One region of the Undibacterium sp. GrIS 1.8 genome, then DNA from elsewhere that is predicted to be linked to it. Evidence: predicted binding sites of a transcription regulator. Region 1 holds the regulator's gene; each other region holds the start of a gene.
The links. The regulator sigma-54, encoded in region 1, starts transcription at its own class of promoters, with help from an activator protein. The targets are predictions, from matches to a motif close to TGGCANGNAANCTGCTTT.
Positions count from the first base shown of each region.

Region 2: the regulator sigma-54 is predicted to act here: its motif matches at 2,496-2,513, upstream of AAKU64_RS12800 (PEP-CTERM sorting domain-containing protein).
Region 3: the regulator sigma-54 is predicted to act here: its motif matches at 5,010-5,027, upstream of AAKU64_RS00550 (PEP-CTERM sorting domain-containing protein).
Region 4: the regulator sigma-54 is predicted to act here: its motif matches at 3,924-3,941, upstream of AAKU64_RS09900 (DUF4114 domain-containing protein).

Region 1 covers NZ_JBEONQ010000006.1:77,617-84,952, reverse strand. The annotation lists gene AAKU64_RS04415 (KdsC family phosphatase) at 1-293, shown strand, start outside; gene lptC (LPS export ABC transporter periplasmic protein LptC) at 290-967, shown strand; gene lptA (lipopolysaccharide transport periplasmic protein LptA) at 987-1,565, shown strand; gene lptB (LPS export ABC transporter ATP-binding protein) at 1,567-2,307, shown strand; gene AAKU64_RS04395 (RNA polymerase factor sigma-54) at 2,325-3,821, shown strand; gene hpf (ribosome hibernation-promoting factor, HPF/YfiA family) at 3,975-4,319, shown strand; gene ggt (gamma-glutamyltransferase) at 4,607-6,415, opposite strand; gene AAKU64_RS04380 (50S ribosomal protein L25/general stress protein Ctc) at 6,593-7,186, opposite strand; gene AAKU64_RS04375 (ribose-phosphate pyrophosphokinase) at 7,294-7,336, opposite strand, start outside.
Region 2 covers NZ_JBEONQ010000024.1:27,345-34,680, reverse strand. The annotation lists gene AAKU64_RS12810 (MBOAT family O-acyltransferase) at 1-1,150, shown strand, start outside; gene AAKU64_RS12805 (hypothetical protein) at 1,160-2,404, shown strand; gene AAKU64_RS12800 (PEP-CTERM sorting domain-containing protein) at 2,534-3,217, shown strand; gene AAKU64_RS12795 (glycosyltransferase family A protein) at 3,514-4,389, opposite strand; gene AAKU64_RS12790 (acyltransferase family protein) at 4,461-5,447, opposite strand; gene AAKU64_RS12785 (polysaccharide deacetylase family protein) at 5,472-6,431, opposite strand; gene AAKU64_RS12780 (ulvan lysase-like protein) at 6,583-7,336, opposite strand, start outside.
Region 3 covers NZ_JBEONQ010000001.1:126,325-133,660, reverse strand. The annotation lists gene AAKU64_RS00575 (DUF6714 family protein) at 1-145, opposite strand, end outside; gene AAKU64_RS00570 (hypothetical protein) at 222-581, opposite strand; gene AAKU64_RS00565 (GNAT family N-acetyltransferase) at 980-2,098, opposite strand; gene AAKU64_RS00560 (GIN domain-containing protein) at 2,418-3,647, shown strand; gene AAKU64_RS00555 (hypothetical protein) at 3,756-4,151, opposite strand; gene AAKU64_RS00550 (PEP-CTERM sorting domain-containing protein) at 4,325-4,963, opposite strand; gene AAKU64_RS00545 (nitrilase-related carbon-nitrogen hydrolase) at 5,238-6,737, opposite strand; partial or broken gene AAKU64_RS00540 (DNA ligase) at 7,013-7,336, shown strand, end outside.
Region 4 covers NZ_JBEONQ010000017.1:7,682-15,017, reverse strand. The annotation lists gene mobA (molybdenum cofactor guanylyltransferase MobA) at 1-78, shown strand, start outside; gene moeA (molybdopterin molybdotransferase MoeA) at 112-1,527, shown strand; gene AAKU64_RS09910 (peptidylprolyl isomerase) at 1,706-2,551, shown strand; gene AAKU64_RS09905 (ComEA family DNA-binding protein) at 2,682-3,026, shown strand; gene AAKU64_RS09900 (DUF4114 domain-containing protein) at 3,230-3,829, opposite strand; gene rsxB (electron transport complex subunit RsxB) at 4,344-5,042, shown strand; gene nth (endonuclease III) at 5,093-5,740, shown strand; gene AAKU64_RS09885 (malonic semialdehyde reductase) at 6,004-6,585, opposite strand; gene AAKU64_RS09880 (DUF1841 family protein) at 6,827-7,255, shown strand; gene AAKU64_RS09875 (c-type cytochrome) at 7,324-7,336, opposite strand, start outside.

The DNA.
Region 1 (7,336 bases):
TTCATTTGCGCCAGGGTATTCATGACAAACGGTCTGCTTTTCAAGAATTATGCGCTGAGTTGAAGGTCGAAGCAGAGCATTGCGGCTTTATCGGTGATGATGTAATTGACTTGCCGGTATTATCGCGGGTTGGTTTTGCCGCCAGCGTACCGAATGGACATGCCGAGGTACGTTGCCGTGTTGATTACATCACGCAGGTGAGTGGTGGCAATGGTGCGGTACGCGAAGTTTGTGATTTTATTTTGCGGGCGCAAGGTAAATACGACCAGGCCTTAGCGCCTTTTCTACTATGAAGTATATTTTTTCTGCAGATCGTTTCCGCGTCTGGGTAGGCATTATTATGCTCGGCGTAATTGCGATGGGTAGCTTTTGGGTGCTGCAAGTTTTACGCAAAAGTGATGAAGAAGGAAATATGCGCAGTGCTGCTCGTACCGATCCTGATTACTATGTGGAAAATTTTAATTTCATCCGTTTGTCGAACAAAGGACAGGCGAATTTTCATGTCACCGGTAGCCGGCTCACTCATAACCCGCAATATGATAATTTTGAAATTACACAACCCCGTATTAATAGTTTTGATAAAGATAAAACTCCTGTAACAGTACGTGCTGATCGCGGACTGGTAGAGCAAAAAACTGCACAACTTAGCGAGCAAGCTAAAGCACAAGTTGAGATTAATACCCAAAGTGACGAGATTCATCTGTATGACAATGTTCAGGTAGTAAGGCCTGAGAGTGATACTACAAAATACATGCAGTTAAATACCGATTATCTATTGTTGTTACCCGATCTGAATACGATGAAAACAGATCATCCCGTGACCTTGTATTCACAAAATTCAGAAACACATGCAGTTGGAATGACGGCGAATAATGAGACACAAGAGACTCAGTTACTAAGTCAGGTTCACATGCATTTTACTAAGCCAGGTGCGAAGTCAGGCACGAAGCAAAAAACATCTAATTAATCAAAATGGAGAGCAAGTAATGAGCTTCCACAATAAACAATTCAAGCATCTGATCGGCGGCTTTTTATGTGCTGTCAGTGCAGTAGTTTTACATTCGGCGGCATTTGCTGAAAAAGCGGATGCCGATAAGCCGACAGAAATTACCGCAGATCATTCTATTTCCGAAGGGAAGAAAAACGTATCTACCATCACGGGGAATGTCGTTTTGACCCGAGGTACCTTGTTAGTCAAAGCCGAGCGCGCTGTCGTGACAACCGCACAAGATGGAACGCAGAGTGCTGTTCTCTATGCTGTTGCGGGCGGCAAAGTATTTTTCCGTCAAAAGCGTGACGGCGGTCCAGACTTATGGGTAGAAGGTGTAGCAGACCGGGTCGAATATGACACCAGGACAGAATTAGTAAAATTTATTTCTAAGGCTGACGTGAAATATCTTGAAGGTAAAACCGTCACACAGGAACAGCAGGGCGACTTTTTATCCTACGACAGTCTTAGCGATGTATTCGTGGCGACTAATAATACGTCTGGAAAATCTGTTGACGGTGGCGGACGTGTGACGTTAATTTTGGCTCCAAAATCCGACAAAAAAGTCAAAGAATAAGATGAGTACATTATTAGTTAAGGGTTTGCAAAAGCGCTATGGCGCGCGGCAAGTCGTCCGTGACGTGTCGTTGGAAGTAAAGAGCGGTGAAGTGGTCGGTTTGCTAGGTCCGAACGGCGCTGGCAAGACTACATCGTTTTATATGATTGTTGGACTGGTACCCTCTGATGCCGGTGAGATCAATATTGATGGTGTTGATATCTCGCGCTTACCCATACACAAACGTGCAACCTTGGGCTTATCTTATTTGCCGCAAGAGGCCTCGGTATTTCGTAAGCTGTCTGTAGAAGACAATATCCGTGCAGTTCTTGAATTACAAAAAGATGAAAACGATCAATTTCTGAGTAAAAAGAAAATTGAAAAACGTTTAGACACCTTGCTGGCCGAATTGCAGATTGACGGCATTCGTGAAAATCAGGCTTTATCCTTGTCGGGTGGTGAACGTCGCAGGGTAGAGATCGCCAGAGCATTGGCAACCAATCCTCGTTTCGTGTTGTTGGATGAGCCTTTTGCAGGCGTCGATCCGATTGCCGTCATTGAGATCCAACGGATTGTGCGCTTCCTTAAAAACCGGGGTATCGGCGTTCTGATCACAGATCACAATGTACGCGAAACTCTTGGCATTTGTGACCATGCCTACATCATTAATCAGGGCGCTGTGTTGGCGACTGGTAAGCCAGACGATATCATTAAAGACGAATCGGTTCGCCGAGTTTATCTGGGAGAGCATTTCCGCATGTAGCGGGAAGCCATACGATGATGAAGCAAAGCCTGCAACTCCGCACGTCCCAGCATTTGGCCTTAACGCCCCAATTGCAGCAATCGATACGTTTGCTGCAATTGTCCACGCTGGAGCTACATCAAGAGTTAGAAAATCTACTTTCCGACAATCCCATGTTGGAGCGGGTAGATGATCCTATGGATAATGCAGTGCGCTTGCTGGCCGACGGCGCCATCAGTGCGACTACGAATAATTCTGAAACTGAATTCGCCGCGCCAGAAATGAATGGCGATGCAGCTACTGCAAGTGCCAGTACTGAAAATGCCGAGCTTAGCGAAGTCGCTGCCTCTGCCGATAGCACCAGCGCGAATGAAGAAGAGTGGAGCTTTGATGATGTTCCTCAAGGCAGCAAATCGTCAGAAGAAGATGACGGACGTCCGCAGTTAGAAGCAGCACAAACTAGCCTCAGAGATCACTTGTTGGAGCAGATGCGATTGAACATTCGCGAGCCCCGTGATCGTGCTCTGATTGAGCTGATGATTGATGCCTTGGATACCAATGGCTATTTGATGGAAACGCTTGAAGAAATTCATGCCAGCTTGCCATTGGAATTATGTGTTGAGCCGGAAGAATTATCCTTTGCGCTGAACATGTTGCAGAACTTTGACCCTAGCGGTGTCGGTGCCAGAAATGTATCCGAATGTCTGGCCTTGCAGATTAAACGTTTTCCTAAAATTCCTTTTGTGACGCGTCGGCTGGCGCAAAAAATTGTTGAGAGCCACATCACTTTATTCGCTCAAAGAGATTTTAATAAGTTGAAGAAAATCCTTAATTGTGATGACGAGGATTTACGCGAAGCGCAAGTGGTTATTCGTCAATGTAACCCCAAACCGGGTGCTGAATTTGCCGTGGCGGCTTCAGATTATGTCGTGCCGGATGTGATAGTCAGAAAGACAGTGAACGGCTGGCAAGTATTACTCAATCAAGATGTGATGCCAAAGCTACGTGTTAATAGTATGTACGCCAGCATCATGAAGCAAAATCGGGGTGACGGTACGCTAGGTTCCCAATTGCAAGAGGCGCGCTGGCTAATCAAAAATATGCGGCAACGCTTTGATACGATTTTGCGGGTTTCACAAGCGATAGTTGAAAGACAACGTAATTTTTTCACGCACGGTGCCGTTGCAATGCGACCACTTGTGTTGCGCGAAATTGCTGATACACTGGGTTTACACGAGAGCACTATTTCTCGTGTAACGACGCAAAAATACATGCTGACCCCGCATGGTATGTTTGAGTTGAAATATTTCTTCGGTAGCCATGTCGCGACGGAAGCAGGGGGGGAAGCATCATCCACCGCGATACGTGCACTCATCAAGCAGTTGATAGGAGCAGAAGACCAGAAAATCCCACTCTCTGACAGCAAGATTGCAGACATGCTGGGAGAACAAGGCATGGTAATTGCGCGACGCACAGTCGCCAAATATCGCGAGGCCTTGAAAATCCCGCCAGTAAGCCTGCGCAAATCTTTGTAACTTGTTCTTGAAATATCCTCGTGTGTTGCTATATATAATTTAGCTCAATAAATAATTTAAGTATTAGTCTGCCAATTCATCGTCTGATTAAATTTACATTAATTGAGTTAAGACAAAATGTTTGTAACAAGTAAGATTACCAAGGAGCGTAGTATGAATCTCACCATCAGTGGACATCACCTCGAAGTAACTCCTGCAATTCGTGAACATGTGCAAAATAAGCTTGAACGTATCAGGCGGCATTTCGATCAAGTAATTGATATCGCCGTCATCCTGACCGTGGACAAGCTCAAAGAAAAGGAAAAACGCCATAAAGCAGACATTAATCTGCACATCAGTGGCAAAGATATTCATGTTGAAAGCCTGGCACAAGATCTCTACGCCGCCATCGACACTCTCATCGACAAACTGGACCGACAAGTCATTAAACATAAAGACAAAATCCAAAATCATCAACATGACGCGATCAAACACATACCCGATCCGACGCCAGTGTAAGCAGATGACTTAGTCGCTTTTTCGATTAGAAAATAGCAAAAAAGGACGCAATCCGGCGTCCTTTTTTTGTTTACGTAACACTTGATTTTTTTGCGAAGATTATGCGCTGATATAAATATACTCCCATATTATTTTTATAAATATGGCTTATTGTCCAGTAATTACATGGACAACTAAAATATACCTGGGGAGAGTATTTATATTGGGTACTGGAGAAATAAGCGACACTCGTAGCTATTCATTTCTTTAAGCCGCACAGATTAGCTTGTACGCATTTAAATTTAACCTCAATACCCTAAAGTTTTTCCGTCGGGATTGCGCGGATCTGAATAACCATCAAATCCCTGATTGCTCATTTGTATCGTTTGTGTGCGCCCCATAGTCGGTGACAATCTCAGATGCTGACCTTTTTGCTCCAGTATGTTTAAGGTATCGATAGTGATCCCTTTTTCTACGCGCAATTGATCTGGCATCCATTGATGATGAATGCGAGGCGCAATGCTGGCTTCGGCAATATTCATATCATGGTCAATCACATTCATAATAATTTGCAAACTGGTGGTGATAATCCGGCTACCCCCCGGGCTGCCTGTGGTCAGAAATGGTCGTCCGTCTTTTAAAATAATTGTCGGTGACATTGAGCTGAGCGGGCGCTTGTATGCCGCAATCGCATTGGCATCGCCACCAAGTAATCCAAACGCGTTGGGAGCACCCGCTTTTACGGAGAAATCATCCATTTCATTATTTAAGGTAATGCCGGTGCCGCTAGCAACGATGCCGCTACCAAAATTCAGATTCAGCGTGTAGGTAGTTGCGACGACGTTACCATACTGATCTGCTGTAGCAAAATGGGTAGTTTGATCACTTTCGTAAGGCGCTAGTTTACCGGGCTTGATTTGATCGGACGGCGTTGCATGTTCTGGATTAATTTTCTTTGATAACTCATCAGCATAGGCGCGTGATGTCAGTGCTTTAATCGGTACTTTGACAAAATCGGGATCGCCCAAATATTCAGAACGATCGGCATAAGCGAGCTTCATGGTCTCCGCCATCAGGTGTAAGTTTTGTGCGCTATTACTGCCTTGTTCTTTAATCGGAAAGTGTTCAAGAATATGCAACATTTGTACGATGTGTACGCCGCCTGAGCTGGGTGGCGGCATGGCCACGATTTCATAGCCGCGATAACTACCTTTGACGGGTTCGCGCTCGACGACCTTATAATTTTTCATATCTTCTGCGCTGATGATGCCTTCATGCTGCGCCATTTCTGCAACAATTTTCTTTGCGATGGCGCCTTGATAAAAAGCACTCGCGCCTTCTTTTGCAATCAACTTGAGGGATGCAGCCAGATCTTTTTGGATTAATTTTTCACCTGCGACCAGAGGTTTGCCATTTTTAAAAAAGATCGCTTTGCTCGACTCCCACGCGCCCAAATGGTCGTATTCTGCGTCGAGGATGCTGGCTAGATGTGGACTTACCTCAAAGCCTTGTTCTGCCAGTTGTATCGCAGGTGCAATGACATCTGATAATTTCATGGTGCCGTATTTACTTAGCGCCTGCGTCAATCCGGCGACAGTTCCAGGTACGCCAATCGCCAAATGCGAGTAGAGTGATTTGCCAGGAATGACTTTGCCTGCTTTATCCAGATACATGTCGCGGCTTGCTTTGATGGGGGCCATTTCGCGGAAATCCAGTGCGATGTCTTTACCCGATTTGGCGTCATGGATTAGCATAAAACCTCCACCACCAATATTGCCTGCGTTGGGCAACACCACCGCCAGCGCAAAGCCAACCGCCACCGCAGCATCGACCGCATTCCCGCCGCGCTTTAACATATCCAGGCCAACTTGCGTTGCCAAGCCTTGTTCGCTCGCCACCATCCCATGCTTAGCATGGATTGGACTGACGATGTCATAACCAATATCGTATTTAACAACGGGATTAATGCTGGTAGTTTTAGCTACGAATTGCGCTTGTGTCGCAGTAATGCTTGATGCCAGCGCCAGTGCGATTAATCCTAAGCGTGATACGCGCAACAAGCTTGTTGAATTTGACAGAAATAGGCAAGGTAGTGGGGAAAGCAGCGGAGCGCGCATGGATTATCCTTGGGACGTTTCAATAGAATTGATTTTAACTTGATCGTCTTATCCAGTCAGACTGGATTTCTCTTATTAACAGGACTTGCGTAAGTCCTAATTAGTTTAGATAGATATTATTTCGTTCAATAAAAAAGCCACCTGAAGGTGGCTTTTTTTGGTTCAGGCAGAAACGAATTACTTCGCTGCTGCTTCGCCTTCTGCTGCAGTAGCGCCAGCAGGTACCACAGCGATAGCGACAGTCGCGTCATCACCGTGAACAATTGCTGTAACGCCTTTTGGCAATACCAGGCTAGAAACGTGGATAGATTGACCAGCTTCCAATTTGGACAGATCAACTTCAACGAATTCTGGCAAGTCTGCTGGCAAGCAAGAGATATCCAGTTCAACAGCAACGTGGCTGATGACTGCAGCAGACAACTTAACTGCTGGAGATACGTCAGCATTGATGAAATGCAGAGGTACTTTTACGTGGATTTTCTTGTTTGCATCAACGCGTTGGAAGTCAACGTGCAATACTAATTGTTTGTATGCGTGGACTTGGAAGTCGCGCAACAATACTTTTTCGGCTTTACCATCAACTTCCAGATCCAAAATGGATGAGTGGAAGGCTTCTTTTTTCAATGCATGGTACAAAGCATTGTGGTCCAGAGTGACGCTGACAGGCGCTTCTGTACCGCCGTAGATGATACCTGGTGTTTGGCCAGCAATACGCAGGCGGCGGCTCGCTCCGGTCCCCTGCTCTTTGCGTGCAAATGCGATTACTTTCATGGTGCTACTCCAAAAAATGCAAGATTGAACTTGCGGTTTTGCGTCCCCGCGACCAGGGACACAGAAAAAACGAGCTTGTTTTAAAACAAGCTCGCAGAAAATTATGCTTAATCCGTGAACAGAGAAATAACGGATTCGCCTTTAGTAATA
Region 2 (7,336 bases), on a different contig from region 1:
TCTGGTCGATACCTATCAAGGCAAGGTCAAAGAATATCGCTTTGTACATTACCTTTTATTTGTCACTTACTTCCCTCATTTGATCGCTGGACCGGTGTTACACCATAAAGAAATGATGCCGCAGTTTGGTAATGCCGCAACCTATCAATGGTCCCCCAAAAACATGGCAGTTGGCTTATCGATTTTTGCTATGGGTCTCGCCAAAAAGGTATTGATCGCCGATAGTCTGGCGCCGCATGCCAGCTTCTTTTTCGATAAAACAGATACCCCATCGCTACTGATTGCCTGGGGCGGAGTGCTGGCGTATACCTTCCAGCTGTATTTTGATTTTTCTGGCTATTCCGATATGGCGATTGGACTATCGCGTATGTTCGGTATCAAGCTGCCGCTGAATTTTAATTCGCCTTATAAGTCGGTGAATATTATTGAATTTTGGCGTCGCTGGCACATGACCTTGTCGCGGTTTTTGCGCGACTATTTATATATCGCTTTAGGTGGCAATAAGAAAGGTTCCGTGCGACGTTATTGCAACTTGTTTATCACTATGGTGCTGGGTGGACTGTGGCATGGCGCAGGCTGGAATTTTGTAATTTGGGGCACGCTACATGGCGTCTATCTGATGTTAAATCATGCCTGGGTTGGTATCGCTAGTGCCTCACGTTTACCTCGTAATTCTTTGGTCTGGAAGTTGTTTAGCATTGCCTTAACTTTTGCCGCGGTCTGTATCGCTTGGGTTTTTTTCAGGGCATCCGATTTCAATCGCGCCAGCTCGATTATTCAAGGCATGTTCAACGTCTATGGTATCGGCTTGCCAGAAACCATCGGCTCCCATCTTGGCGGATTAAAAATAGTATTAGAAAAAATGGGAATCACGTTTTATCTCGGTGGCGGGACGCGCTTTGTACAAACCTATACCTGGGTTTTGATCGCGGCCGGCATCGCGTTCCTGCTGCCAAATACGCAGCAGATCATGGATAAATTCGATCCGGCGCTGGACTATCAAAGCGGCAAAGATAACGCACCGGCCTTCATCCAACGTTATATGAGCTGGACACCAGGCTGGAAATGGGCAGTGTGGGTGGGGATGATTATGGTCGCCAGTCTGCTACTCATCAATCGGCCTGCAGAATTTTTATATTTTCAGTTTTAAGGAAACGACATGTCTGATCAAACATCATTTGTCCGTTTTCTACGTTCGACCTGCATCGTCATATTATTGGGTATTGCTGCAGCGATTGCACTGGTAGTGGTAGTGGACCCTTATCGTCTGTATAGAGTCGTCGATGTGCCTGGGTTCAATGCGGTCAAACCACAACCAGATCGCTATCAGGAACAGATCAAACTGAGCAATGCGCGCCGCACTAACGCAAGCGCGCTGATCTTCGGCAATTCTCGTGCTGAGTATGGTCTCAATCCGGAATATCAAGGCTTTCATCAGGCCGGTCTGTCGGCTTACAACATGGCTTTATCTGGTACCAAAATTGGTGCCTCAAGGCGTGACTTAAGCTACTTCAAAACCTCGGGACAAAAGCCTGCATTTGTCTTGCTAGGCGTCGATTTTCTGGATTATCTGGTTGATGCCACCAAGCCTATACCGCCAGCCGTAATCACACCTGTCAGCCAATATGATGTGAACGGGATTAAATGGCAATTTGATGCACTGTTTTCATTGACCTCGGTCAACGATGCGCTCAAGACTTTAGAAATTCAAAAAAATCCAGAGGCAGAAACGATTAGTCCACGTGGTATGAATCCCCTGCTGGAATATAAAAAATTCGCACGGGAAGAAGGCTATTACGCCATATTCCAGCAACGAGCGCTGGAATATGCAAAAACCTTCAGTCAAAAACCACATGACTTGGTATTTCCGGCCAGCGGCAGCTCGCCAGAATTGGATGGCTTACGTGCGACTTTAAGCATGATCGCTGAAGATAAAACGGACGCCAATATCATCATCTATCCTTACCACGCGCAAATACTGGCGATGTTTGAAGAAACGGGTCTGTGGCCAGCGTTTGAGCAGTGGAAAGAACTGTTAATCAAAGAAATTGCAGCAACCAATGCCAAGTATCCAAATGTACATATCAAGCTATGGGATTTCAGCGGATATGGCACTCAGCAGTGTGAGCGGATTCCTGAAAAAAATGACCTAAAAACAGCGACCCAATGGTATTGGGAGGCTGGGCATTTTAAACAGAGTTTAGGCAACCTGATCTTGGCACGCATACTGTCCGATAAAATCGGACAGAGTCGTGCGATGATCTTTGGTACTGAGCTTGTGGCTAGTAACGCAGTAGAGAATCAGCGCCGGATTCAACAAGAAAAAGCCAGTTGTATAACGGATTATCCAGCTTTGTTTCAGCAGGTAGCATCATTGGTTGCAGCAGAAAAAAAGGAGAAATAGCTGTCGAATTGTTTTACACATCTATTAAAAAACCGATGCAATTTAACGATTTTTAACAAAACAAGCTTATTTTTCAATGGCCTGCGTAATAAGGTATGATTTTTGCTTGAAATACAAAATCGTTTCTTGTTGAGGGTTATTGTCATGAAAAATAAATTCATTCGCGCGGCGCTCGTATCTACCGCGTTAGCACTGTCCGTTGAGTCCCATGCAACCACGATCGGGTTTGATTCATTAACTACCGACGGTACAGGCTTCGTAAGTCCTAAGACATATACAGAAAGCGGTTTCCTGTTCCAGACACAAGATCCAAGCGGTGGCTTTGATTCTGCACGTACAGGCGATGTAAACTTCCTCTACAACGGCCAAATCATGACCTGGTATTACGGCTCCGCCAGCTTGTTTAATGACAATTTGGGCTCGGGTGTAACGGTATTGAGTAAAGTTGATGGCAACACTTTTGCACTGAATTCGATAGATTTAGCGGCATTGAATAACTATTACTCCTTTGACGGTGGTGAGAACATCACCTTCACAGGTAATGTCCATGGCGGCGGTACCGTTACCCAGTCATTCCAATTCACAGACCAATTCAGTTTCCATACATTTGACTTCGTTAACTTTAGCGACCTGGATTCAGTTACCTGGGGTCAAGGCTTCCCATACCATCAATTCGACAACTTAGTTCTGGATGCGAGCGTAGTGACGCCACCTCCGCCACCTCCAAACGGTGTTCCGGAACCAGCTTCGGTTGCTTTATTAGGTTTAGGGCTGGCGGGCTTGGGTATGGCACGTCGCAAACAAGCTAAGTAATTAATGCAAAGTAACGAGTTCAACTGAGCTCGTCAAGTATCAAAAAAGATTGCTCTGGCAATCTTTTTTACTTTCAGCGCGACCTGTCGCTAGAAGTGACGCAGCAGTCCGGGATCAGCAATCAGAATTTTTAATGTTACGGCTAAGATTTTTCGTGGCATTTTAAACATACTCTTGATTAGTATATTTTAATCATCCAATCAATCTATGGACAATCAGGCTATTTGTCATATTAAAATGGGGAGTATCTGATATTTGTCGAAATAAGCGTATTCCAACAACCGTATGACAACTCGCTATCTATGCGTGATGCTCATCTTAATCTGCCGTAACGCTAACCAGTCAAACCAAGTGTCGATTCCACGAAAACGTAATCGTAATTCGGCTGGATATTCGACATAAAGCTGATCGATATGCTGAGGCAAGCCCTGTAATCCTTTGGACTTCAGCGGATATTTGATCAATTTATTTTGGAAGTAGCGCAAGCTATAGCGGATTTTTCTACGGTAATACAAGCGCAGATCGCGCCAAGATAATAGTGACAAAGCTTCGTAGTAAAAACGCGCAGGTTCACAAATATAGATACGGCGCATATCCCAGCTCTGGGTGGGATTTAAATCCCAATAAGCCAGCGCACCGATCAAGGAATCATCACCGATCAAACCGATGGGAAGACGCACATTGCCAGCGCGAAGCTGCGTAACAAAAGTACCTGACAAAGCATATAGATTGCCGCACAAGCCACCGTCCCGCAGTAACAATTCTTTATCTGCTACACCGATACCTTCTGCGGGTAAGGCCGCCGCAACATGTGCCTCTGGGTGATCCGTCAAAGCTTGCTCTAACATGTCCAGGGAATCAGGCAACAATTCGCAATCACCATCCAAAAAATAGTAATGCGTTGCTTGTGCATCTAGCTCGTGGATGAAGACATTCCAGGCATTGGATTTATCACCGACGTGGATCTCCTGCAAAGAACAGAATGGATTGTCCAACATGAATGCGCGAACCAGATCGCCCGTGTTGTCACTACTACCGTTATTCAAGACGATGCATCGATCGTCATTAGAGATGGCGCGCTTAACACTCGCCAGACAGGCAAGAATTTTTTGTGACTCATTATGTGCAAAGATCGCAATCATCTTTGTCTTTTTATTGTGTTCAATGAACATGTTAGGCCTTTGTCAGATAGTAAGCAATGCACAAAGCCAGGTCGGCCTTTTGAATACATCCAACCATAAGATCATTCAGATTTGGTCCATCGCTTATTCAGAAAATGGCGCATAGGATTTTCAATCAAATAATATGAAGCGATACCGCAGAATATGGCCAGGCACACTGCAAGCCAAGTAGCTAAGCCATCTCTGTGATGTGCCAGATAAAAAACCTGTTGCCATAAATAGATTGAAAAAGACCACAAACCGATTTGCTTAAGTAAGGTCCATGACAGGATTTTTTTTACAATCGCCGGCGCAGTCGAAAGTGCGTTCAATGTGAATGCAAACAAGCCAACGCCGATAAAACCCCGGACAGGCAACGGTACTGACCACCAGTAACATGCCAAGCCAAGCAATATCAAAGCGGGATAGACAAACACGGGTAAGGTCGGGATACGGACTCTCTGCAAACACAGCAGCAGCAAACCAGAGAATAAAATACCGAAAGCAGAAATTTCAGAATGCGCCCAGAGCTCGTACTCCAATTGACCGGGAGGGAAATGCTGCCAGTAGAGCACACCTAAAACAACTGATAGCAAGCTAACGCTGCCAATAGCGTAACGTACATCAATATATTTCTGACGCACTGCCACAGCAATGAGCGTCAGCAGAATATAAGTATGCTCTTCTACACTCAATGACCAGATATGCCCGAAAGGCATGATGGCATGGCCGACCTCTCCTGGAAAGTAATTATTGATGAAGAGACTCGCCATCAGCGTCTCGCTCCAGTTGATATTTTTTCCAGTCAAGAAAAAGTACAGCAAGACCAGAGCAAGAAATGCAAAGTGCGCTGGAAATATCCTTGAAATACGACGCTGATAAAAGGTTTTGATCGGTACATTTTTGATAAACAAAAGACGACACATCAAAAAACCAGAGAGGACAAAAAAGAAGTCGACGCCAACACGACCAAAATTGATACCGGGGATAGGAAAAAAATGACCGATCAGAAGAAATATAATCGCAAGGCCACGCCAACCATCCAGGTAATCCACATGCTGATCTGCCATTTGTCTTACCTTAGGTTGAAAGAACTAGTATCTGCGACGCAGGACTTGTTCAGCTATGCGGTGCAAGGTTTTCCAACGTGGAGAATGCAAGGCCTGAGCAGATGACTCAGAAATCACTGGTGATAAGCCACGAAAACCACGCATATTGAAGCTGCTTTTATTATTGGCCATAAACTCGCAATAACGGCGAAAACGCTTAATCATGATAGGGTCGGCATTATCACGATTGGCGTTCAATAACTCAAAATTATGCGACAAGATGACGAAGCTTTTACGCTGATAGTCGTAAGCCTGTTGCAATAAACCCTCCAGTTCCAGATTAGAACAGGCACCGAGTTGTGCATGTCTTGGTGCGCCAGTACCGTCGTTAAAGATCGTCATCGGATATTCAATCACACCAGCACATTCGACTGGATCGTTAAGGGTTTGTCCTGGCAAAACACCACTTTCAAGACCCATCATGCTGGCGTTATAGCTGCTATCAAATGGGATTTGATTCGCGGCTAGCGCGTGCAAGGTGTTCAGATCAAAACCAAAACTTCCTGCGCGGAACGCATTCACTCGTCCGCCGCCAGCCTGCTGGATTAACTCTATCCCTTTAGCAATCAGGGTCGTCTGCTCCTCCAGCGAGAACTGACGCATGAACTGGCGTTTATGTTCACTATTAATGAGTAAGACTTGCTTGGCCTCATCGACCCATTCTGGATGCATATGCAATTGCACTTCTTGCCCATGCTCCTGAATCAGTCCGATGATCTCTGCTAGCGGCTCTAATCCAAAACGAGTAGCAAACAGAGGCTCTACAAAGAACACTCCATACAAACCGTGATCGCGCAACTGTTGCAGCTTATAGCGCAGACCGTACTCGCCTTTGGCAGTACGACCGTACACATATTGCTGAAAGGCATGTGGAAACTTGGCGTCGATATTCTTCCAACCACCGCACCAGATTTCTACATCAACAGTAAAAAAAACATCTAACATAAATTGATCAGAGTAAATACAACGCCTTGCTTCAAACATCCGTTAATAATAGTTAACAGCGGCTAATAGTGACTAGATAAAAATCTACCATCACCGGCATAAACCTAATGCGATACTACTGGTGACTGATTCACTAACTTGTAAGAAAGTGTTACCCGATGTTCTTCACCTTATCGAACAATTGCTCCAACATCAATCCATCCATAAAGAACTTGGTCGCCCAATTAGGGTAACGATACGTCATATATCCACCGTTAATCGGATGAGAGCCCTTCATCGCGCCGCGCACATGCAGATCGTCAGTAATCAAATTTTGTATGTTCATATTGAAGCGATTAGCTTTTTTTGCATGTGCGATCAACGATGTCTCACCTGTGAGTTGCGCCAGGCGCAGCCAATTGATCGCCATTTGTGAATTACCGGTGACGCAGCTCCAAGTAACTGCCGTTTTCCATTCGGGCGTATAAAACGCATTCAACGCGCCATCTTCACGCTGCTGTACGGCGACTGCTTTTGCCATCTTCAGCGCACGGTCAATATAGTCAGGTCGCTCTGCCGCAACACCAACTTCCAAAATGCCGCGAATAGAATACGCGATCGTGTGCGTCAGTGCAGTCAAATCCGCATTGTCGGACAAACAGTTATCTGGCAACCAGCCATTGGCCTGAGCGCGTGCCAGCGTCCATTCGACGTTCGCAATTGCAGCTTCTAGATATCGGGTATTTCCAACTGCCTCATACGCACGCACCAGACCGAAAGCAGAGCGTGTGTTATAGCTATTCAATTTGGAAGTAGTAAAAGGCGATGGAAAACGACGCCATGCACCGTCCTCATCTTGTGCTGCAACCAGCCAATCAGCAGCGCGGTTCAATGCAATTCTATAACGGTCGTCACGAGTTTCCAGA
Region 3 (7,336 bases), on a different contig from region 1:
TTGCAGCTTGCTCCCATTCTCGGTTCGTAATTTCTCGTGACATGCCATAGCGATCAGTCAGAAGAAATTGCCGCAAAGAAGTCGCAGGTCGCACGACATCGGTGAATGCGAGTTCGATCTCGCTTATTAGCTCGACTGCTTCCATGGCGAAATTGAAACTTAACGTATGAGATAAGGGGCTGCGCTGAAAGCACAGTCCCGCTTGATGGATGGGTTATGCACTACAGACCCGCCTTTAATTTTAAGTTACGGAGCTCTTTAAGCTTTTCAGGTCTATCGTATATTGTTGCTGCCAAAGGATGCGTACCAGAGCACATGCCCACCTCTTGCTCTTCATTTACGAAAAGTACGAATTCGATGCCAGCACTCAAGAAAGAAGAGCACATGCCCCCTTCAGAAATTTCGTCTTTTACCTCCATACGACGCACTACTTTTCCTTTGATTGTTTCTCGCACTTCAATGACCGCACGAACATAGCCTCCACCAAAGACTTTTTGGTCTTCGATGTAATGTGTTTCGCGGACGACCCCGACCACTACTGCTTTTGCATCTCTGAACTGCTGAGCTTCGGTACGTTTCACACATGAGCATGCGTTAGCATGCTGGATGCTGAGAGTCAGAGAAAAAATGAACAGGACAATTCTACGAATCATATGCATAACGTGATTTGATTTTCATTTTGCAATAATAACCGACGGAAGAAAAATAACAAGCTTGCTCTATATTTCTTGAAACGCTGATGAGCATTAGCTATATTTGGTTATACTGATTAAATACACAGTATAACCAAATGGACAAAAACGTCACGCCTGTAAAACCGCGTTTATTTGACCAAGTGCGTGAACGCTTTAAGCATTACAGCTTGTCAACAGCAAGGGTACGCTATGCGCACCGATTCATATGGTAATGTTTCTTTCTAAGTTCATTGTTTTTTCATCGTTGGTGCGTATGACGCACCCTACTCAGCATTTGAGCGATCTTAGTCGCTTTGCTTACTGGTTTTAGCGGCGCTTTTAAGCGCTTTGAGTTTATGTCCCAACCATGAGTCGCGCACCGCCCAGCGGGTACGCAGGTAGCTGATGCGCGCTTTCCGTATCAGATCGGGATTGGCAATCGCGCCTTCGCATAAAGCAACGCTACTGGTCGCAAACCGGGTTTTGTAGGCTTGTTCGCCGCGTCCCAGATCTATGCTTGAAATGCCTAAACTTTGTGCATGGCTGGCACACTCTTTTAGCAAGATAAGGCCGACTGAGTAGACGGCATAATCCACTCGGTACCAAGGGAACCAGAAGTGTAGAACCCCGCCGGAGCGCAGCCCAAAATGCGCTGCGACAAGCTCATCACCGACATGCAGGGTAGAGAGCAGTCCGCCGAAATCGGAGCTAACGTGAGCCCGGAGACAATCCAGCATTTGCCGCACCCAAGGGATCGCAAAGGTATCGTGCCCTTCGCCTAAAGTGCGATTAAATTGCTCAGATTTACCTTGTAAAAGCTGAGCGAAATCATGGTCGCTTGTACTTTGCATGGTAAAACGCAACTCACCTTTTTCACGCGCTACTTTTCGCTCCATCTGCTTGATGGTTTTTAGGACGCCCGCTTGTTTCACGTTTTGCAGCAAGGCCAGTCTGTCGGCATATACTTCAAATCCGCCCTTGAGGTCTAGCACTTGTGAGCGGCTATGTGCCCAGGCATAGGGCGTAAAATCCGTACGGCTTTGTGGCATGTGATCAAAGCCCATATAGCGCACGCCCATCGCTTGCAATAACGTTTTTGGTGAGAGCTGGATACCGTTATCTGTGATTGGCCCTTGATAATCGGCTAAGAACAAGCCGACGGAGCGCGCCTGATATTTTGATAGACGATGGAATGGCAGCACGCCAACGATTTGTCCCGCATCTTCACAAACCACAATCCGCGTATCATCCCTGATGCCTGCGGCAATCTGTGTAAACGTTGGGTGATAATAGGGACTTTGGTAGGTGCTTTGAGCCTGGTTTTGGCTTGAATTTTGATCTTGAGTCGAGCCATCTCGTATTTGCAGCCAGCGTGCAATTAATGCGGCATCAAGTTCTTTACCGTGTATGAGCTTGTATTTCATCTAAATAAGGGTAAGTGGAACTTCTAAAAAAACATATCTGAGCAAAATGTGACCCTGCATATTGATCTAATGCTTGTTGTAAGTTCTCAGAGTTTTGATTCGTTGATACCATTAAGTGTAGCATCGCTGATGCTGGTACCGGTGTTTAGTCTGCTGTTGAAGAAGGCGCTTGGCCGGGTAATAATATCAACCGAGTTTCCACAGGTCTGCTTGATTGGCATTTTATCCCTGCCCATACGCATTCTGTCTCAAGGAGTTTTCTTTTATTAAATAGCTGCCGTATGCTGGCATCTTTCCATCTTTCTACCAAAGAGACATCATGTTAAAGCGCACAAGTTTAATTTTGCTACTCGCCCTGGGTGGCTGCAATGTGGAATTTAGTGACAACACCAACGCTGCTAACAATGGGCCGGTCATTCAGGAAAAGCGCGATGTCGCTGAATTTACTGAAATCGATATGACAGGTCCTTATGATGTTGTCGTCACCGCAGAGGGCGGGCCAGCCTTAGAGATCATCGGTAACGAAAAACTCGTTAAGGAAGTTGAAACCGTCGTCACTGGCAATACTTTATACATACGCTCAAAGAGTAAAACGATTATTCATTTATCGACTAACTTTACGCCGACACAGCTGACCGTGAAGGTCGCCGCGAGCAAACTTAACCGCATTAAAGTCAACGGTAGCGGTGATCTGGTTCTAGATCGGTTTAAAGGCGACAAATTAGAATTGGCGATTAATGGTTCTGGCGATGTACGTGCCAACGGCACGGTCGGCGAGCTGCAAGCCAATATTAATGGCAGCGGTGATATGGACGTAAGTCAATTACAGGTCGCTAAAGCACATGCCCAGATCAATGGCTCTGGCAATTTAAAACTAGGTACCGTCACAGAAGAATTGCAGTCACAGACCAATGGTTCCGGTGATCTGGATGCGAACAACCTGAAGATGGCTGCGGTTAATACCACGATTCGGGGATCCGGCGATGTTTCTATTACTGGCGATATCAAGCAGTTCTCGGCCGAAATTAACGGCTCTGGCGATATGGAAGTTCGTGGATTAAAAGCCGCTGGTACCAAAGTCCGTATGGGCGGCAGTGGTAGCTTGACCTTAGATGGCACAACCACCGATCTGGATGTTGTGGTCAACGGCTCGGGTGATTTTGACGCCAGTAATTTACGATCCGACAAAGCGCAATTCACTGGTCATGGCACAGGCAATATGCGATCAAACAGCGTTTCGGATACATTAAAAATAGACTTACTCGGTTCTGGCGATCTGGAGGCTAGCGACATAAAAACACAGCAGATTGAAATTGTAATGGACGGCACCGGTAGCGTAGAACTATCTGGTCAAGGCAAATTGCTCAGCGCCAAATTGCATGGCAGCGGTGATTTAAACGCCAGCAGTTTATTAGTAGAACGCGCCAAGATCAGCGCCAGCGGTACTGGTGTGGCAGAAGTGAATGTAAAGCAAAACGCCACTAATGGTAGCAGCGACAGTAGCAATTCACGTATTGTTAAAGTTGATAAAGATGGCGTAGTGCGCTAACAGCAGAATAGTAACGCAGCCGAAATGCAGTAACAACGTAGCAAAAATTCAAAAGGGTGCAGTTATAAAAACTACACCTTTTTCGCTTTGCTAATCTCAGGCCGGGGGCTATTTCATTCTGAACTTATGCCCTAGCACCAGCCAGCTTGAGACAATCAAACTATTCAAGCCCAGTACCAGTTGCGTCAGCACATGTGCTGGCAAAATCCAGACTTGCCCGCTTGGCGTGGTGATCTGTGTCACCGCGCTGATTACAGGAATGACCCAGTCAGCTTCTGGTGTTACGTCCAATAAAACATCTCCGTCTGAGTTGGTGTGAATAAACACATCGCCGCCTAAAGCCAAACGTAAGGCAATACCCTGACCGCTACTTGTGGAATAGGTAGAAATTGTTCCTATGGCTTCTTGTAATTCACGATTTTGCAAATCCATCCATGCCTCCACATCTTGCGGTGTTTCTAAGGAAACCCAGGCATGTTCTGGAAAGTCTGGAATGGTTGTCATTGGAGTGGCTTGCATGGAGGTCAAAAAGTGCAATAAAGAATGATGAGAGCGCAGATTCATTGCTCGCAGAGCGAAGTGCAGCGTTAATTATTCTCTGAGAGCCAAAAAGAAAAATGCCGTTTAGTTTTCACTAAACGGCATCATCAAGCAAATTGACTAAATAAGCCAGCTTGTTATTTTTTTGTGCTGCGTTGGCGTACTGCTGCTAAACCAAGCAAACCTAAACCAAACATAGCGATCGTTGCTGGTTCTGGTACCTCAGCTTGGCTAGCACCGTTGGAAACGAAGAAAACTTTTTCGAAAGATGTTGAACCGTTCAAGCCTGTGTTGTTACCGATTCTGTAGCCGCCTGCACCATTAACTGTATGCAGACACATTCTATCCGCACCGGATTTCCCGTCACATTCGTTTAACGATACGCCAGAGCCTACATCAGTGAAACCCCATGACCAGTTAGACGCGAAATACCAGTCAGAACCATTCGATGTGTGAACATTTTGTGTGCCTGTGCCAGTATTGAAAGTAGCATCAGAAAATGTTGTTTCTGCCAGCAATTGGAACACGTCACTACCAGTCGCGCGTCCTGCCATCATCAGATAGCCGCCACTGCATTGAGATAAAACGTTTTGCGCGCTGTTGCCGACAAATGTACTCATTGTTGCGGAATAACATTCAGTCCAGCCACCATCCAAAATTGTGGACATAGTTACATTTTGTTGTGGACCGAACGGGTTGTAAAACGCTGCGTTGGCATTAGATGCAACCGCACTGCCAAGCAAGCAAAGAATTGCTGCGAATTTTTTTATGGACATTATGATTTTCCCTTAGATTTAAATATATACTTACTACGGATTCTTATAAGCAAATTTAGTGCCAATAAAAATATCGTTTTAATTCATGGGTTTATATCGATTAAAGTTTATGAATTGCAATAAGTGTAAAAAAAACCGACAGATATTCAGAGGCCTTAAATATATAGATTCGGCAGATTTTTTAATTTGTATTTACAAACCAAATAGATAATAATTTGTCACTATATTTTCATCTTCAGTTTGACGTTAGTTGTGCTCAATGCGCAGCACTGATTTAAATGGATGCATCACCCAAATTACTATTAGGCAGTGCTTTATAGGCTCTTAGGTATGCGCTTGCTACTGACCATGCGGCCATACCTACCAGGCAGAGCACGCAGAGCCAGCCAAACAGATCACCGATAATCGAATATAAAGTAGTTAAGCGCGCAGCTATGTTTGTTTTGACCAACAGTGTTTGCCCAGGCATGCCACTACTAGGTTTTTCTGCAAGCACCCGACCATAGGCATCACTCACGGTTAATAAGCCCTCACGTGCGGAGCGCACAACGATATAACCACTTTCTACACCGCGGATGAGCGTTATTCTGGACGCGATCCATTGGTCAAAGTAAAAGTCCCAGGCGGGAACCAACATGACGCCAACGTTTCTCTTAGCATAGGCGCGACCTAGGCTTGCAAAATGCATGTCTTTGCAAATAGCGAGGCCGTATAACGTAGCGTCGATCACCTTCGTCTGATAGTCGACTCCGGTGGCGTAATAACGTTCTGGTGGTGCCAGGTGATGTTTTTGGTAGCTATTGGTGAGTATGCCTAATGGTGAAAACATCCAGGCCAGATTGCTACGCCTTGATCCGTCGTCAATCGCACTGCCTGCTGTTATCCAGACGTGGTGTGCTTTGGCGAGCGAACTTAAATAGCGTTTCAGTTGTTCTGCGTTGGCAGGCGTCAGCATCGCGATTTTCTCTGGTAAAACGATAATCGTCGCGCCCTGTGCTGCCAGTGTTGCGACATGTCGATCATATTGTTGCCAAATGCTCGCGGCATAGGTCGCACTTGCTTGCAGGCCGATGGCATCGTCAATACTGACCAATCCAAATACAACTTGCTGCTTGCCGGACGGAGCTTGCAAGCGGAATTCGCCATATGTAAAAGTGGCGATCAAGAGCAAGGTCGTTAACCCGTATGCCCAAGGCGCATGATGCAAACGTCTGCCATACACAAAAGCAAGTGCAATGGCGGATGGAAATAATGCCAGCAAAAACAATAAGCCTGCCACACCAAGCAAGGAAGTCACTTGCAGCATCGGTAAAAATTCTGTCTGCGAATAAGCAAGACTGCCCCAATTGCCATCGGGCAAACAATGCGCCATTAAGGTATCCACGGCACACCACACCACGGGATAGACCAGCACCGTCCACCATGATTGGTAGCGCAGCACAATACGCCGCGTGGTCATGATGACCAATACCCAAAGCCAGCTTTGTGCCAATAGCACCAGCACAGCAATTGGCGCTGGCATAACCAACTGGTAGTAGTGCAGATTACTGCTTAGACCAACCGAAGCGGCCACGGCAGTTATCCAGAAAGTATCCCGCTTATTGGAGCGCAAAGCGATGACTAACAAAGGCACCGGCGCAATCCACATCAGCCACCAGACAGGCGTTAAATGGATCACAAAACGCAGCATAAAACCGATCAGTAGCGCAGCGCCAAACTGAAGAATGAAGCTTCGAATTGATGGCTTGGTGATCAATCTGAACAAGGATTGCATTACATTTCTTTCAAAAAAACGCTTCGTAGTTAGCCGTGTCTTGCAATTATTAAACAGGGTATTGATAAATAATTAACTTTATAATAACCTAGGCTGATGTTTGCATTGACTAAACATTAGTCGATATCTATCAATCCTACCTCTAGGCTAATATGAATCCATCTCAATTACCGCCCTTACGCCGGGTATTCGTACTATTACTGCTCAGTGGTGTTTTGTAGCCGTTTGCGCAGACGCTAGCTGCAGATCATACGACCGCTGGTACCGATTCTGGTGTCGCCAGGATGGACATTTTACTGGCGCAAAATTATTCAGATAAATTTGATCCCACACTGTATCTGGTGAGCGAAAAACTCGATGGCGTACGCGCCTTGTGGGACGGTCAGCAGTTACGTTTTCGCAGTGGCAAAGCTATCCACGCACCTGCCTGGTTTATCGCGGCTTTACCCAAGCATGCAGTTGATGGCGAATTATGGATGGAGCGACATAGTTTTGACCGGTTATCTGCCGCGGTACGGTGCCAAGAGCCGGTTGACGCTGAGTGGAAAAAAATCAGCTATCAGCTGTATGAGTTGCCAAACGGTGAGGGCGATTTTGCT
Region 4 (7,336 bases), on a different contig from region 1:
AATATCAATACGCTGCAAGATTTGCGACAATTTGAAACCGGACTAAATTCACACTCCAACCTGACCCGATCTAACTAAGTCGAATCTAACTAAGTCGAATCAAACTATTTTATGAGCGCCAACACCCCAGCCGCAAACCTACATCATCTCCTTAGCTGTTTGTCGGATTACGACCCTAACTCCCTGCCCGTCGCGCAGGCACAGCAGATCATCCAGCAGTTTGTGACGCCAATTGACTCGGTAGAAAAACTCGCCATACGCCAAGCACTTGGACGCGTGCTTGCCGCCGATGTTCTGTCTGGTATTAACGTCCCTGCTTATGATAATTCTGCCATGGACGGCTACGCGTTTATCGGTAGTGATTTACAAAAAAAAGCTACAGACAATAGCGATCCAACAAACCAAACCCTCACATTAAAAGTTGTCGGCGCCGCTTATGCTGGACGCGCCTTTGAAGGCGCAGTACAACCGGGGGAATGTGTACGCATCATGACCGGCGCGGTGATGCCAAGCTCCTGCGATACAGTGATTCCACAAGAATGGACTGTTGAGATAAGCGACAGTAAGCAAGCGACAGAATCAAAGCAAAGCAATCTCGGCAACTTAAAGCAAATCCGCATACCAGCGGCCCAAATAAATGCTGGCGATAACCGTCGCCTCAAAGGCGAAGACTTAGCGATTGGCACAACAGCGCTAAGCAAAGGCAAAATTTTACGGCCTGCCGATCTTGGTTTACTAGCGTCATTAGGCGTAGCTGAAGTGGCCGTACAACGCCGCTTGCGTGTCGCTATTTTCTCAACCGGTGACGAACTGCGATCGCTGGGAGAAACCCTCGATTTAGGCTGCGTATATGACAGCAACCGCTACACCTTATATGGCATGCTCACTCGGCTCGGCTGCGAGATCATCGATATGGGCGTGATCAAAGATGATCCGATATCGCTGGAAGCCGCTTTTCGTTCCGCTGGCGAAAACGCAGATGCCATCATTACCTCTGGTGGCGTGTCGGTCGGCGCAGCGGATTACACCAAACAGATGATGGAAAAATTAGGTGATGTCGCCTTCTGGAGTATCGCTATGCGTCCAGGCAGACCAATGGCATTTGGCAAAATTCAGTCAAATAAGTCTGATCAGGCTAATGGAAAAGGCGCGTATCTGTTTGGTCTACCGGGCAACCCAGTTGCAGTAATGGTCAGTTTTTATTTTTTCGTCCGCGACGCACTGTTGCACATGATGGGTGCTGGGGCAGCAGAATCAACATCAACAACATCATCAACATCGCTACCGCTGGTACCAGCCATCTCAAGCGTCGCTCTGCGCAAGCGCGCTGGTCGCACCGAATACCAGCGCGGCATCGTCTCGGTCGCTACCAATGGACAGCTACAAGTGAGTATCACCGGCTCACAAGGCTCAGGAATTCTGCGGTCAATGTCAGAAGCCAATTGCATGGTGGTACTACACCACGATCAAGCCGATATCGCCGCCGGTGAAAAAGTCGATATTTTATTGTTTGAAGGATTGATCTGAGTTGCGTCCGTCCAATGCCCGACGTCAATCAAAGACGCAATCACTTTCGTTTTTTCGTGGATCAAGAGTGGATACTTCACGTAAGTAACAAAGTATTGCGCCCGAAAATACGCCCTCTTTCACGGGCTATAATCAGCGTTTTAAACATGTGATTATTTCTCAGGAGATGAATTTGAAAGTGCTCAACTGGACCGCTCTTACTTGCGCAAGCCTTAGCCTACTTACTGCTTGTGGTGGGGGCGGTAGCGACTCTGCTAGCAACACTCCAACGGTATCAATTACCAGTGTCACGACAGATCAACTGGTGTATCGCAAGACCAGCAATATGACCATCAAAGGTCAAAATCTCGACCAAGGCATTAACATCTCCAATCCAGCATGCCTGACGATTACCGAAGTCGCCGGAGGCAGCGCAACGCAACGAGTATTCACTTGCAAAATCGTTGCGGTCGGAACGGTAGCGGTGTCCATCACGGCGGGCAACGGATCATCACTTTACTCCGGTAGTTTAACCATTCCTCTGGCTGCACAACCGCAAGTCACAATGCTGACGTCAATGGGTACGATTGTGATTGAGCTTAACCCGGCCAAAGCGCCGATCACGGTCGACAACTTTTTACAATATGTAGAAAGTGGCTTTTATGTGAATAAGATTTTCCATCGAGTGGTCAGCAATTTTGTCGTTCAGGGCGGCGGCTACACTAGCGATTTACAACAACCTGCGACATTAGCCGCCATTGCGCTGGAATCCAACAATGGCTTAAGTAATCTTCGTGGCAGTATCGGCATGGCGCGTACCTCTGTGGCAAATTCTGCGACATCTCAGTTTTATTTTAACGTCGTAGATAACACGACATTGGATTACAGCAACGCCACTAATCCGGGTTATGCCGTCTTCGGCAAGATTGTGACCGGGCTTACTATCATGGATCAGATTAGTACGGTTCCAACGACGACCAGCGGTAGTTTCACTAATTTACCCGTTACCCCAGTGGTGATTAATTCAGCAGTGCAAACACAATAATATGATAGCCTTCTAGCAGCTATTCCTGGTTTGTACTGTAATTTGGTTTTTCCTCGCTTGTTTTATATCGTTATTTTAGAAATTAATAACTACCCAGACTACTAGACTGGGCATCATACAAAGGGTAATCATGAACAAACTGTTGAAATCAATACTGCTAGTCGCCTCATCCTTATTCATCATCAGCACAGCCCAAGCCAAAGACGAGCCTAAAAAAGCCTCTGCATCTGCGTCTGCGTCAGCTACGGTATCGGCCTCGGCCAAGGTGGAGCTGTTGGATATCAATAGTGCGACTAAAAAAGAATTGTCCGAATTGCCTAAGATTGGCGATGCACGTTCTGATGCAATCATCAAAGGTCGCCCGTATAACGGTAAAGATGATTTGTTGAACAAAAAGATTTTGCCGGCGGATGCGTATAACAGCATCAAAGATCTGATCATTGCCAAACAAAAACCGGATGCAAAAAAGAAGTAACTTAGATCATCAATCCATCATAAGTAAGCAAAGACTTATGCTGCGCCAATAAAAAAAGCTAGATGCAATGCATCTAGCTTTTTTATTCTCGGGTGACTGCAAACTCGCTAAAGCGAATCACAAATTTTATCGCTATAGCTCCTCAGAAAAATCCCTCACAACCGTTTGGGAACCTCTAAGCTACCTCCACACCGCTCCTACGCCTATACTTGCTTACGACGCTTGGCAACCAAGGCCAGAATGCCCATACCTAAACCAAGCAGCAATGGTGTTGCTGGCAGTGGAACATCGTTAGACACGTTGCTGACATTGGTAAAAACAAAGTTTTCGTCGTTGTAATTAAAATCGCCACCGTTACGTAAATCTTCAAAAGCGACATAAACCGCAGCAGGAACAAACGCATCGCCGCCATAAGAGTTGGAGTAAACATGATTTACGCCATCAGAGTTAGACGATTTTTGCGAATACCAAGTATCGCCATTGTTTAGCACATTCAAACGAAATACTAAATTATCACCCGCATTGACAGCGCCGAAATTCAGCAAGTCGCCGTAGTTAGACGTGTGATTATTCAAGCCAAAGATACCGGTATCAACGCCGTTGACCAACAAGCTGAGTGTGTTGGTATAACCAGCAGTAGAACCTGCAAAATACGCCATTACATCACCCGCCGAAGTAGCGACGAAAGTATACAAAATCGGGTTCTGTGTACCTATGTTGGTATAGGTGGTAGGAACAGCCAATGCAGAACTGGCAAATCCGACGCTAATACACAAAGCGGCAAATAAAGATTTAAGTTTCATTAAAGCTCCCATTTCAAATATTAGATAAAGCGATCAACTGGTTAATTAGGCAAATGAACAACAAATGGATGAAATACGAAAAGACTATGGAGGCAACGCAATTTTTGTACCATTTTTTCTTCTGTAAAAGCTTTTCATCAAAATATTGCCTGCGACACTCTCGCAAATCCTGGCAGTACATAACCCCGCCTTATTTTTTTCTGCGAGTGGGATTCGAAAATATCTAACAACCGTTGCCTGGCTTAGCTCTCCAAGGACATGGTTCAGTTTTTTGGATTCTAAAAGACCTTTGCTTGAGATTCAATTATTCTCTTGGGCAATTTCTATTTTTATTTCAATTTATAAATGATCGATAAAAATTATTCAAAATCTCAATCTTTTCAGAAAAAAGTCTTTAATTTCTTGAGATGTAAAAGTTTTCGACAACCAGTCAAGATGCATTTTCATCGCGTCCAAATCGTACAATTCCAGCAATGCGCATCAATCCACCAGCGCAGCCGAGTTATCTAGGATAATGATCGCCTCTGCCTTAGATAAATCAGAAATGCTACACACACTCGCCGATCAGATTGAAGACTTACTGCCGCAAACTCAGTGTACTAAGTGCGGCTACCCCGCATGCCGCCCCTATGCCGAGGCGATCGCCAATGGCAGCGCCAATTACAATCAATGCCCACCCGGTGGTCAAGAAGGCATACGGCGCTTGGCAAACTTACTCGGTAAGCCCGTGATCGCGCTAGACGTCAGCCACGGACATGAAAGACCACGACCTGTCGCCTTGATAGATGAAGCCTATTGCATCGGCTGCACGCTCTGCATCCAAGCTTGCCCCGTCGACGCCATCATGGGCGCGGCCAAACAGATGCACACAGTATTGCCTATGCTATGTACCGGATGTGACCTGTGCGTTGCGCCCTGCCCGGTTGATTGCATCAGCATGGTCGAGCTTACGCCAGGCAAGACAGGCTGGGATGCATGGTCGTCAGAACAGGCGGATCAGGCACGCGAGGCCTATCACTTTCGTCAGGCTAGACTCAAAAAAGAACAACAAGAAAACGACGACAGACTCGCCGCCAAAGCAACGACCAAATTAAATGCCTTGATGGACGAACCCGCGTTAACTCCCGAACAAATCGCTGATCGTGATCGCAAAAAAGCCATCATCACCGCTGCGATAGAACGCGCGCGGCTTAAAAAGCTAGAGACAAACTAAGTCCTAAACTAAGTCCTAAACTCAGATCAAAACATAAATCCAGAACCGACATGAACGCAGCCAAACGCCAGATCATTTTTAGCCGTTTCAAAGAGCAAAATCCGCATCCAACCACCGAACTGGAATACACCAGTCCGTTTGAACTCTTGATTGCCGTGCTGTTGTCGGCGCAAGCCACCGATGTGTCGGTCAACAAGGCCACGCGCAAGCTGTATCCGGTCGCGAATACGCCAGAAAAAATATTGGCGCTAGATGTCGATGGTCTGATCCCCTACATTCAGACCATCGGTTTGTTTCGCACCAAAGCTAAAAATGTGATCGCCACCTGCCGCATCCTGATTGAGCAACATGGCAGTGAAGTACCAAAAGAACGTGCTGCATTAGAGGCATTGCCAGGCGTCGGCAGAAAAACGGCGAATGTCGTGATGAATACCGCTTTTGGTGAGCCCACAATTGCGGTAGATACGCACATCTTCCGCGTGAGTAATCGTACTGGCATTGCGCCAGGTAAAAACGTCGATATTGTCGAAGAAAAATTACTCAAATTTGTTCCGGCAGAATTCAAGCTCGATGCGCATCACTGGTTGATTTTGCATGGCCGTTATACCTGCCTGGCGCGCACGCCTAAATGCTGGAACTGCATGATTGCTGATTTATGCGACTACAAACAAAAGACGCCGCAGCCAAAAGGGGCGTAAAGGAACACAAAATACGCCCTACTTGGAGCCATAAGAAGTCCGGGCTAAACAATCCGAAGATAGCCTATTTTTCATATACTCCCCATCAATTCTAATAAAAACCCTTAATTACCCAATGATTCCATTGACGATTAAAATATACTAATAGAGAGTATTTCAATTCCCAGAGATAAAAAAGCACAGGTAACACATTAGTATTGTGCCGCCTGCGCCTTTTTCACTATCCCGTAACGACGGTGATATTTGCCACACCAACCGACTCTTTAAACGATCTTGCAAGCCTCATCAAAATCCAGACGTGGCGACCGTGGGAATACTTTTGCCATATCGCCATAGCCAAGATTGCAAATGAAATTGGCCTTGACCTCGGTCCCAGCGAAGAAGGTCGCATTGACTTTATCCGGATCAAAACCCGACATCGGGCCGCAGTCTAAACCAATTGCCCGTGCCGCCAGCATCAGATAAGCGCCTTGTAAAGACGAGTTGCGAAACGCAGTCGCATCAATCAATCCCTGATTACCAACAAACCAAGACCGTGCATCTGCGTGCGGAAATAACTTTGGCAATTGCTCATAAAACGCCATGTCCATCCCGATGATGGCGGTCACTGGTGCGGCCTTAGTTTTATCAACATTACCCGGTGCCATACAAGCGAGCAACTTGACTTTTTCTTCTGCGCTTTTCACAAAAACCACCCGTGCCGGTGAGCAGTTTGCCGAGGTCGAGCCCCATTTCATCAAATCATAAATCTGCTGCAATTGAGCGTCGCTAACCGGCTTATCCAACCACTCATTATGGGTGCGGGCTTTGGTAAATAAGGTGTCCAGATGTTCTGTTGTCAGCATGGTGTTTCTCCTGTTTAGATATACAAAGGGATGACTTAATTGAGATGCGTGATTGAGGCAATTAAGTGAGACAAGTAAGTTATAAATCTGGTTCTCAAGTTAGGCTTTGAATTGAGGTTTTGAGTTAAGGCTCTGAATTAAGGCTCGGAGTTAAGGCTCTAAATCATACTCTAAGCCAACCGACAATTCGACAAACTCAAATAATCGTACAATACGGACATTCCTGATTTTACTGCCAGCCATGTTCACCCCAAGCCAAGATGATGTACGCCGCTTTTTTTGTGAAACTTACCGCAAATCTCAAGCAAGAGAAATTTTAACCCCGCTCGAAAGTATTGCCGCCGACTGGATCAATCAGCATCCTGAATACCACAATGTCTTCAGCGACCTAGACTCTGCCTTGGCCGCCGATTACAGCGTCACGCAAGGACAAACGAATCCGTTTTTGCATTTATCCATGCACTTAACGATCAGCGAACAAATCTCAGTAGATCAACCTGCAGGCGTGCGGTTTGCGTTTCAGCGTCTGGCGCAAAAAACCAACTCCGAACACGACGCCCATCATCAGATCATGGAGTGTCTGGGCGAAATGATCTGGACCTCGCAACGCACAGGTATGCCGCCCGACGGTGCGGCGTATATCGACGCTTTAAATCAACGCGCACGCTGATCCTATCTCACATAAAAAAAGCCACGACGACCGTGGCTTTTTTTTCGCATCAAGCAAACAGACGATGCTTATTTCTTCATC